DNA from 2 places in the Bradyrhizobium sp. HKCCYLRH3059 genome. Region 1 is predicted to be linked to the other one. Evidence: predicted binding sites of a transcription regulator. Region 1 holds the regulator's gene; the other holds the start of a gene.
The links. Region 1 encodes LexA, which represses DNA repair genes until DNA is damaged. Its sites were predicted from a motif close to TGTTCNNNNTGTGTTCNG; they were not measured.
Positions count from the first base shown of each region.

Region 1 (3,413 bases):
CGCTGCTCGCCACCGGCGACGAGCTGGTGATGCCGGGCTCGACGCCCGGCCCGGGCCAGATCGTCTATTCCAACGGCTACGCCTTGCGGGCGCTGGTGCGCAACGAGGGCGGGACCCCGATCGATCTCGGCATCGCCGCGGATACGATGGAGGCGACGATCGCCGGCATCCGCCGGGCCCGAGAGGCCAAGGCCGACATCTTGATCACGACCGGCGGCGCCTCGGTCGGCGATCACGACCTGGTCAAGCAGGCGCTCGAAGCCGAGGGCGTCGAGATGGCGTTCTGGAAGATCGCGATGCGGCCGGGCAAGCCGATGATGCACGGACGGCTCGGCGACATCAGGGTGATCGGACTGCCCGGCAATCCGGTGTCGTCCTATGTCTGCGCCCTCCTGTTCCTGGTGCCGCTGATTCGGCGGCTGCTCGGCCGCGACGAGGCCGTGATGCCGCGCGAGGCCGCCCTGCTCGGCCGCGAGCTCGGGCCGAACGATTCGCGCGAGGACTATCTGCGGGCGCAGCTCGAAGAGCGCGCCGACGGCACGCTGGTTGCGACCCCGGTGAGCCAGCAGGATTCGTCGCTGCTTGGGAATCTCGCACTCTCGCAGGCGGTGGTGATCCGGCCGGCGTTTGCGCCGAAGGCGCCTGCCGGCAGCCCGTGCGAGATCCTGCGCCTGCCGAATTGAGCCGCTTCCCCGGTAAAGCCCGGTCTGTTCATCATATTTTTAGGATTGCGGAACACACATCGAACATATAGTGTCCGTTCATGATTTGTTTTTAGTATGTTGCGGGCGACGCGATGACGGTCCGACTCCAGGGCGCTCTCAGCCAGTTTGTGCGCGAGGCGCAGCTCTTGGACTCGGACGACAACAAACCGGGGACCAGGTCGAGATGCTGACGCGCAAACAGTACGAACTTCTGCGGTTCATCAACGAGCGGCTCAAGGAAGCCGGCGTGCCGCCGTCCTTCGACGAGATGAAGGATGCGCTCGATCTGCGCTCGAAGTCCGGCATTCATCGCCTGATCACGGCGCTCGAGGAGCGCGGCTTCATCCGCCGGCTGCCCAACCGCGCCCGCGCGATCGAGGTGATCAAGCTGCCCGAGCTGTCACAGGCCGCCAACAACCGCCGCGGCTTCACCCCATCGGTGATCGAGGGCAATCTCGGCAAGGTGCGCACCAGCACTCCCGCGCTGGACGATGGCGAGCGCCCCGTCGCAGTGCCGGTGATGGGCCGCATCGCCGCCGGTACCCCGATCGAGGCGCTGCAGACCCGCAGCCACACCATCAGCGTGCCTGCCGACATGCTCGGTAACGGCGATCACTACGCGCTCGAGGTACGCGGCGACTCCATGGTCGATGCCGGCATCCTCGACGGCGACATGGCGCTGATACAGCGCAACGAGACCGCCGACACCGGCGACATCGTGGTGGCGCTGATCGACGATGAGGAAGCGACGCTGAAGCGCTTCCGCCGCCGCGGCGCATCGATCGCGCTGGAGCCGGCCAACACCGCCTACGAGGTACGCATCCTGCCGCCGAACCGGGTGAAGATCCAAGGCAAGCTGGTCGGGCTGTACCGCAAGTACTGATCGCGAATGGGATCGGTCGATGGGCGGCGGGCGCACGCGCTTTCGCCGCCGATCGGAGGCTGCCCAGCAAAATACGTCACGCGCGAATGCACCTCATGATGTGCAGCGCGGCATGCTCAAACGCTTGTGATCGGCCGCGGGCACACGCGATGCAGATCAGCGCAGAATTGCCGCGAAGCGCGCGCTAACATCACCATCGATGTCCACTCTGATAGAGGCCTGCGCCTGTCCGGGGGGAGCGTGGGTCGGCTATCTCTCAACGAGGAGCGATCCGATGTGTGACTACAGCCTCCATGCGGTTGCGTCCCGTCCCGCCAAGGTCGGCGAGACGTTGATCTCGATGACCTTCCGTGGCACCGCCACCCGCGGCTTCGCGCTGGAGAGCGAGCCGACCGTCGCAGTTTGCATGCTGCCCGGCACCGAGTTGGCCTTCGCCGAGGACGTCCGCTACGACAGCCGCTGGCTCTGGACCCGGACGATCCGCGAGCGCGTCGCAAAGTTCAACAGCATCGAGACTCACATTCCCGATCGCCATCACGACGCGATCGAATTCGCCGATGGCCGCCACGTGCTGGTGACCCAGCTCTGCGAGGGCCAGCGCGTCACCGTGCTGCAATTGCCGGTCAGCAAGCAGCCGGCGGAGCGACGCCCGGACATCGCCGAGGACGTGCCGCCTTCGCAGGCCACACCGATTCGCCGCATCAGCATCACCTGAGGGGTCTCCGCATCGGCATTTCTCTCGGTCGTGAGCGAGCTTTCGACCGTGGGAGATTTGGGTTCTGCAAGCGCAAAGTCCTCTCAGGCGAACCTCACGCCCCGGCATCGCATCGAATAGGAACGACATCCCTCGGCCGGCATGATGTGCCGGGGGAGCCTGCCGCCGTGGTCAACAAGATCGATTGGAACAAGGCCGCCGGGATCACCGAGCCCGGCTGCAATATGCTTGTGTTCGGATGGCTGACAGTCACGGCTGACGACATCGCCATCTGGCAACGCTATCCGCGCGCTGCGTTCACGCTGGCCGAAAGCCCCTCGCTGTTCGATGGACTTGGCAACATGGACCTGGCGACACCGAGTATCATCTCGGCACGTTCGAGCTGCCCGGCACTCAGTCTTCCTCGCCCTGCTCCGTCTCCGGCGGCGTCGCGTCCTGAGGCCGCACGGCCGGCGCGCGCGGCGTCAGCGTCGTGTCGAACTCGCCGGCCTCGGCGGGCGCCGGCCACCATGGGCGGTCGGTGCCGCCGGCGCGCGCCGGCGTGACGGCGAAGCTCCTGCCCCGCTGCACCAGCATCAAGGCGCCCTGCTGCCGCAGCCGCCCGCGATCGATGACGGCCGCCGCGCAGGATGACGGCGCGGCGCGCGCGGTGACGATGAGCGCGACGCGGGCGCAATCATCGGCGAGCGCCTCGGCGCGCAGGGTCAGGGCGGCGAATCGGCCGTCGGCCATTGCGACCACGCAGCCCGCCTCGTCGCAGGAGACGCCATCGGTGAGCGATGAATCCGCCGGCAGCCGGGCATCGGCGTCGGCCGCGAGCCACTCCTTGGTGGCGAACACGTCCTTGCCGATGCGCATCGCATGCAGACGCCCGTCACGGCCGCGCACCGCCACCGCGCGCCCATCGCCGGCGATCAGCACGTCGGGCAGCGGCGTCGCGGCGGCCCACACGGTGGCCACCACGAGCCCCACGGCGCCCGACCAGCGCAGCGGTGTGCGCAGCAGGCCGATCAGGATGACACCGAGGCTGGCCAGGATCAGTGGACCGATGCCGAAGGCCGGGATGCGCCCGACCGCGCCGGGCAGCGCCGCCACCCAGCGCGTCACCGCG
Region 1 is NZ_JBNPUF010000006.1:180,930-184,342, reverse strand. It holds gene ACQR13_RS19995 (molybdopterin molybdotransferase MoeA) at 1-683, shown strand, start outside; gene lexA (transcriptional repressor LexA) at 889-1,587, shown strand; gene ACQR13_RS19985 (hypothetical protein) at 1,862-2,302, shown strand; gene ACQR13_RS19980 (ComEC/Rec2 family competence protein) at 2,696-3,413, opposite strand, start outside.

Region 2 (3,413 bases), on a different contig from region 1:
CGCCATAGTCGGTTCGTTGCGCCGGCTTCAGCAGCATCGCGCCTTTCTCCACCGCCGACGCGAGCGCCGCATCGACCTCGGCCTCCGAGCGGCAGTTCCATGCCAGCGTCACGCCGCGGAACGCCTGGGGGCGCGGTGCGTCCGGCACGCCCGCATCATCGGCGAGCGCGCCCCACGGGTACAGCGCCAGCACCGTCCCGCCGGTCTCGAAGAATGCCACGGCCTCTCCGGTCGCGCGGAATTTTCGGGCGAAGCCGAGCGACGTATAGAAGGCGATGCTCCGCCGCATCTCGGATACACCGAGTGTGATGACGGTGAACCGCGGAACGCTCGCTTGTGCGCTCATCAACTGCTCTCCGCACGCTTCAGAACAGGCTGAGTTGCTGCCCGCCGCCCTTCGGCCGGACGAAATGATCGGTCGTCAACTTGGTCCGGCGCTTGTTCAGGCCGAGCTTTTCGCAGGCGATCTCGAAGCGGCGGCCGATCATCCAGGCCATCGGGCCTGTCCCCTTCATTCGCGTGCCCCATTGCGAGTCGTAATCGCGGCCGCCGCGCATGTCGCGGATCAGGGTGAAGACGTGGCGGTAGCGGTCGGGATAATGCTCGAGCAGCCATTCGCGGAACAGGTCGCGCACCTCCAGCGGAAGGCGCAGCAGCACATAGGCCGCCTCCTTGACGCCGGCATGGGCGGCGGCATCGAGGATGCGCTCGATCTCGCTGTCGTTCAGCGCCGGGATCACCGGCGCCACCATCACCGTGGTCGGAATGCCGGCCCTGGACAGCGCCTGCAGCGCCTCCAGCCGTTTCGACGGCGTCGAGGCCCGCGGCTCCATGGTGCGCGCCAGCTTCGGATCCAGCGTGGTCACGGAGATCGCGACCTTCGCCAGGTTCCTCTTGGCCATCCGCGCCAGGATGTCGGCATCACCCATCACCAGCGCCGACTTGGTCACGATCCCGACGGGATGGCCAACCTTTTCCAGCACCTCGAGGATGCCGCGCATGATCTTCCGCTCGCGCTCGATCGGCTGATAGGGATCGGTGTTGGTTCCGATCGCGATCATCCGCGGCTCGTAGCCGCTGGCCGCGAGCTCCTTTTCCAGGAGCGCGGGCGCATCCGGCTTCACGAACAGCTTGGATTCAAAATCAAGACCAGGCGACAGCCCGAGAAACGCATGGGTCGGCCGCGCGAAGCAGTAGACACAGCCGTGCTCGCAGCCGCGATACGGGTTGATCGAGCGATCGAAACCGATGTCCGGCGAGTCGTTGCGGGTGATGACCTTGCGCGAGGTATCGGTCGCGACCATGGTCTTGAATGGCGGCAAATCCTCGAGACTCTGCCAGCCATCGTCGAAGACGACGCGAGCCTCCGCTTCGTAGCGGCCGCTCGCATTGGATTGTGCACCCCGGCCGCGGCGCCGGCCCCGTTCGATGGCGACCGCGAGTTCGGGGAAGTCGTTTTCCGGGCCAGATGAAGGCGCGCCCACCGGCTCGGAGGGCACCGGGACCGGCGGGCGCTTGAGGGCATGTGAAGATGCTCGGCTCATGGCCAAGACATAGCACACAAAAAGAACAATACAAGAACAAAAGAGAACAATGTCTCGGAACGGTTCTGGAGCCAACCAAGGCCAACCATCACATTCCCGTTCTATCCTTCGCAGCGCACTGGAACGGAATGGTGCGGCGTTACTCTAATGCACTTCCCGCAAGCGCGAAGCGGACGGCAAGCGAGGTTCCATGAACATCACGTCTTCCCATCAGACCAAAACGGCCGACGATCTCGACCTGCTCGATCGCTATTGGCGCGCGGCGAACTATCTCTCGGTCGGGCAGATCTATCTGCTGGACAACCCGCTGCTGCGCGAGCCGTTGAAAGCGGAGCACGTCAAGCCGCGCCTGCTCGGCCACTGGGGGACGACGCCCGGACTGAATTTCATCTACGCCCATCTCAATCGCGCCATCCAGGCGCAGGATCTCGACGTCATCTACGTGTGCGGTCCCGGCCATGGCGGCCCCGGCATGGTCGCCAACACCTATCTCGAAGGCAGCTACAGCGAGATCTATCCGGACATCACGCGCGATGCCGATGGCCTGCGCAAGCTGTTCCGGCAGTTCTCCTTCCCTGGCGGCATCCCGAGCCATGCCGCGCCCGAGACGCCGGGCTCGATCCACGAAGGCGGCGAGCTCGGCTACGCGCTGGTGCACGCCTATGGTGCGGCGTTCGACAATCCCGATCTGATCGTGGCCTGCGTGGTCGGCGACGGCGAAGCCGAGACCGGGCCCCTCGCCGCATCCTGGCATTCGAACAAGTTCCTGAACCCGGCCCATGACGGCGCGGTGCTGCCGATTTTGCATCTCAACGGCTACAAGATCGCCAATCCGACCGTGCTCGGCCGCATGGGCGATGCCGAGATCAAATGCCTGTTCGAAGGTTACGGCTACGAGCCGCTGTTCGTCGAAGGCGCGGAGCCGAAGGCGATGCATCGCCAGATGGCGGACGCGCTCGATGTCGCGCTCGCGAGCATCCGCTCGATCCAGCAGAATGCGCGTCAGTCGGATGCAACGATCCAACGGCCGCGCTGGCCGATGATCGTGCTGCGCAGCCCGAAGGGCTGGACCGGGCCGAAGGAGGTCGACGGCCTCAAGGTCGAAGGCTTCTGGCGCGCCCATCAGGTGCCGATCACCAATCCGCGCGGCAAGCCCGAGCATCTCGCGCTGCTCGAAGCGTGGATGAAAAGCTACGAGCCGGAAACGCTGTTCGACGGCCACGGCCGGCTCGTGCCGGAGCTGCAGGCACTGGCGCCGAAGGGCACGCGGCGCATGGGCGCCAACCCGCATGCCAATGGCGGTCTGCTCAAGCGCGAGCTCAGGCTCCCAGACTACCAGCATTTTGCGGTCGAGGTGTCCTCTCCGGGCCAGACCATGGCTGAAGCCACGCGCGAGCTCGGCAAGTTCCTGCGCGACGTGATCACGCTGAATGCAGAGACACGCAACTTCCGCATCATGGGCCCGGACGAGACCGCCTCGAACCGGCTCGATGCCGTATTCGAGGTCACCGAGCGGGTGTGGATGGAAGGCATCGAGCCCTACGATGTCCACCTCGCCCATGACGGCCGCGTGATGGAGGTGCTGAGCGAGCATCTTTGCCAGGGCTGGCTGGAGGGCTATCTGCTCACCGGCCGCCACGGCCTGTTCTCCTGCTACGAGGCGTTCATCCACATCGTCGATTCGATGTTCAACCAGCACGCCAAATGGCTGAAGGTGTCACGCGAGCTGCCGTGGCGGCGCCCGATCGCGTCGCTGAACTATCTCCTGACCTCGCATGTCTGGCGGCAGGACCATAACGGCTTCAGCCATCAGGACCCCGGCTTCGTCGACCTCGTTGCCAACAAGAAGGCGGACATCGTCCGCATCTA
Region 2 is NZ_JBNPUF010000008.1:335,056-338,468, forward strand. It holds gene ACQR13_RS25665 (VOC family protein) at 1-346, opposite strand, end outside; gene ACQR13_RS25670 (PA0069 family radical SAM protein) at 366-1,544, opposite strand; gene ACQR13_RS25675 (phosphoketolase family protein) at 1,735-3,413, shown strand, end outside.
Region 2: ACQR13_RS25670 (PA0069 family radical SAM protein) is a predicted target of LexA. The motif match lies at 1,566-1,583, and genes of this name have one in related genera.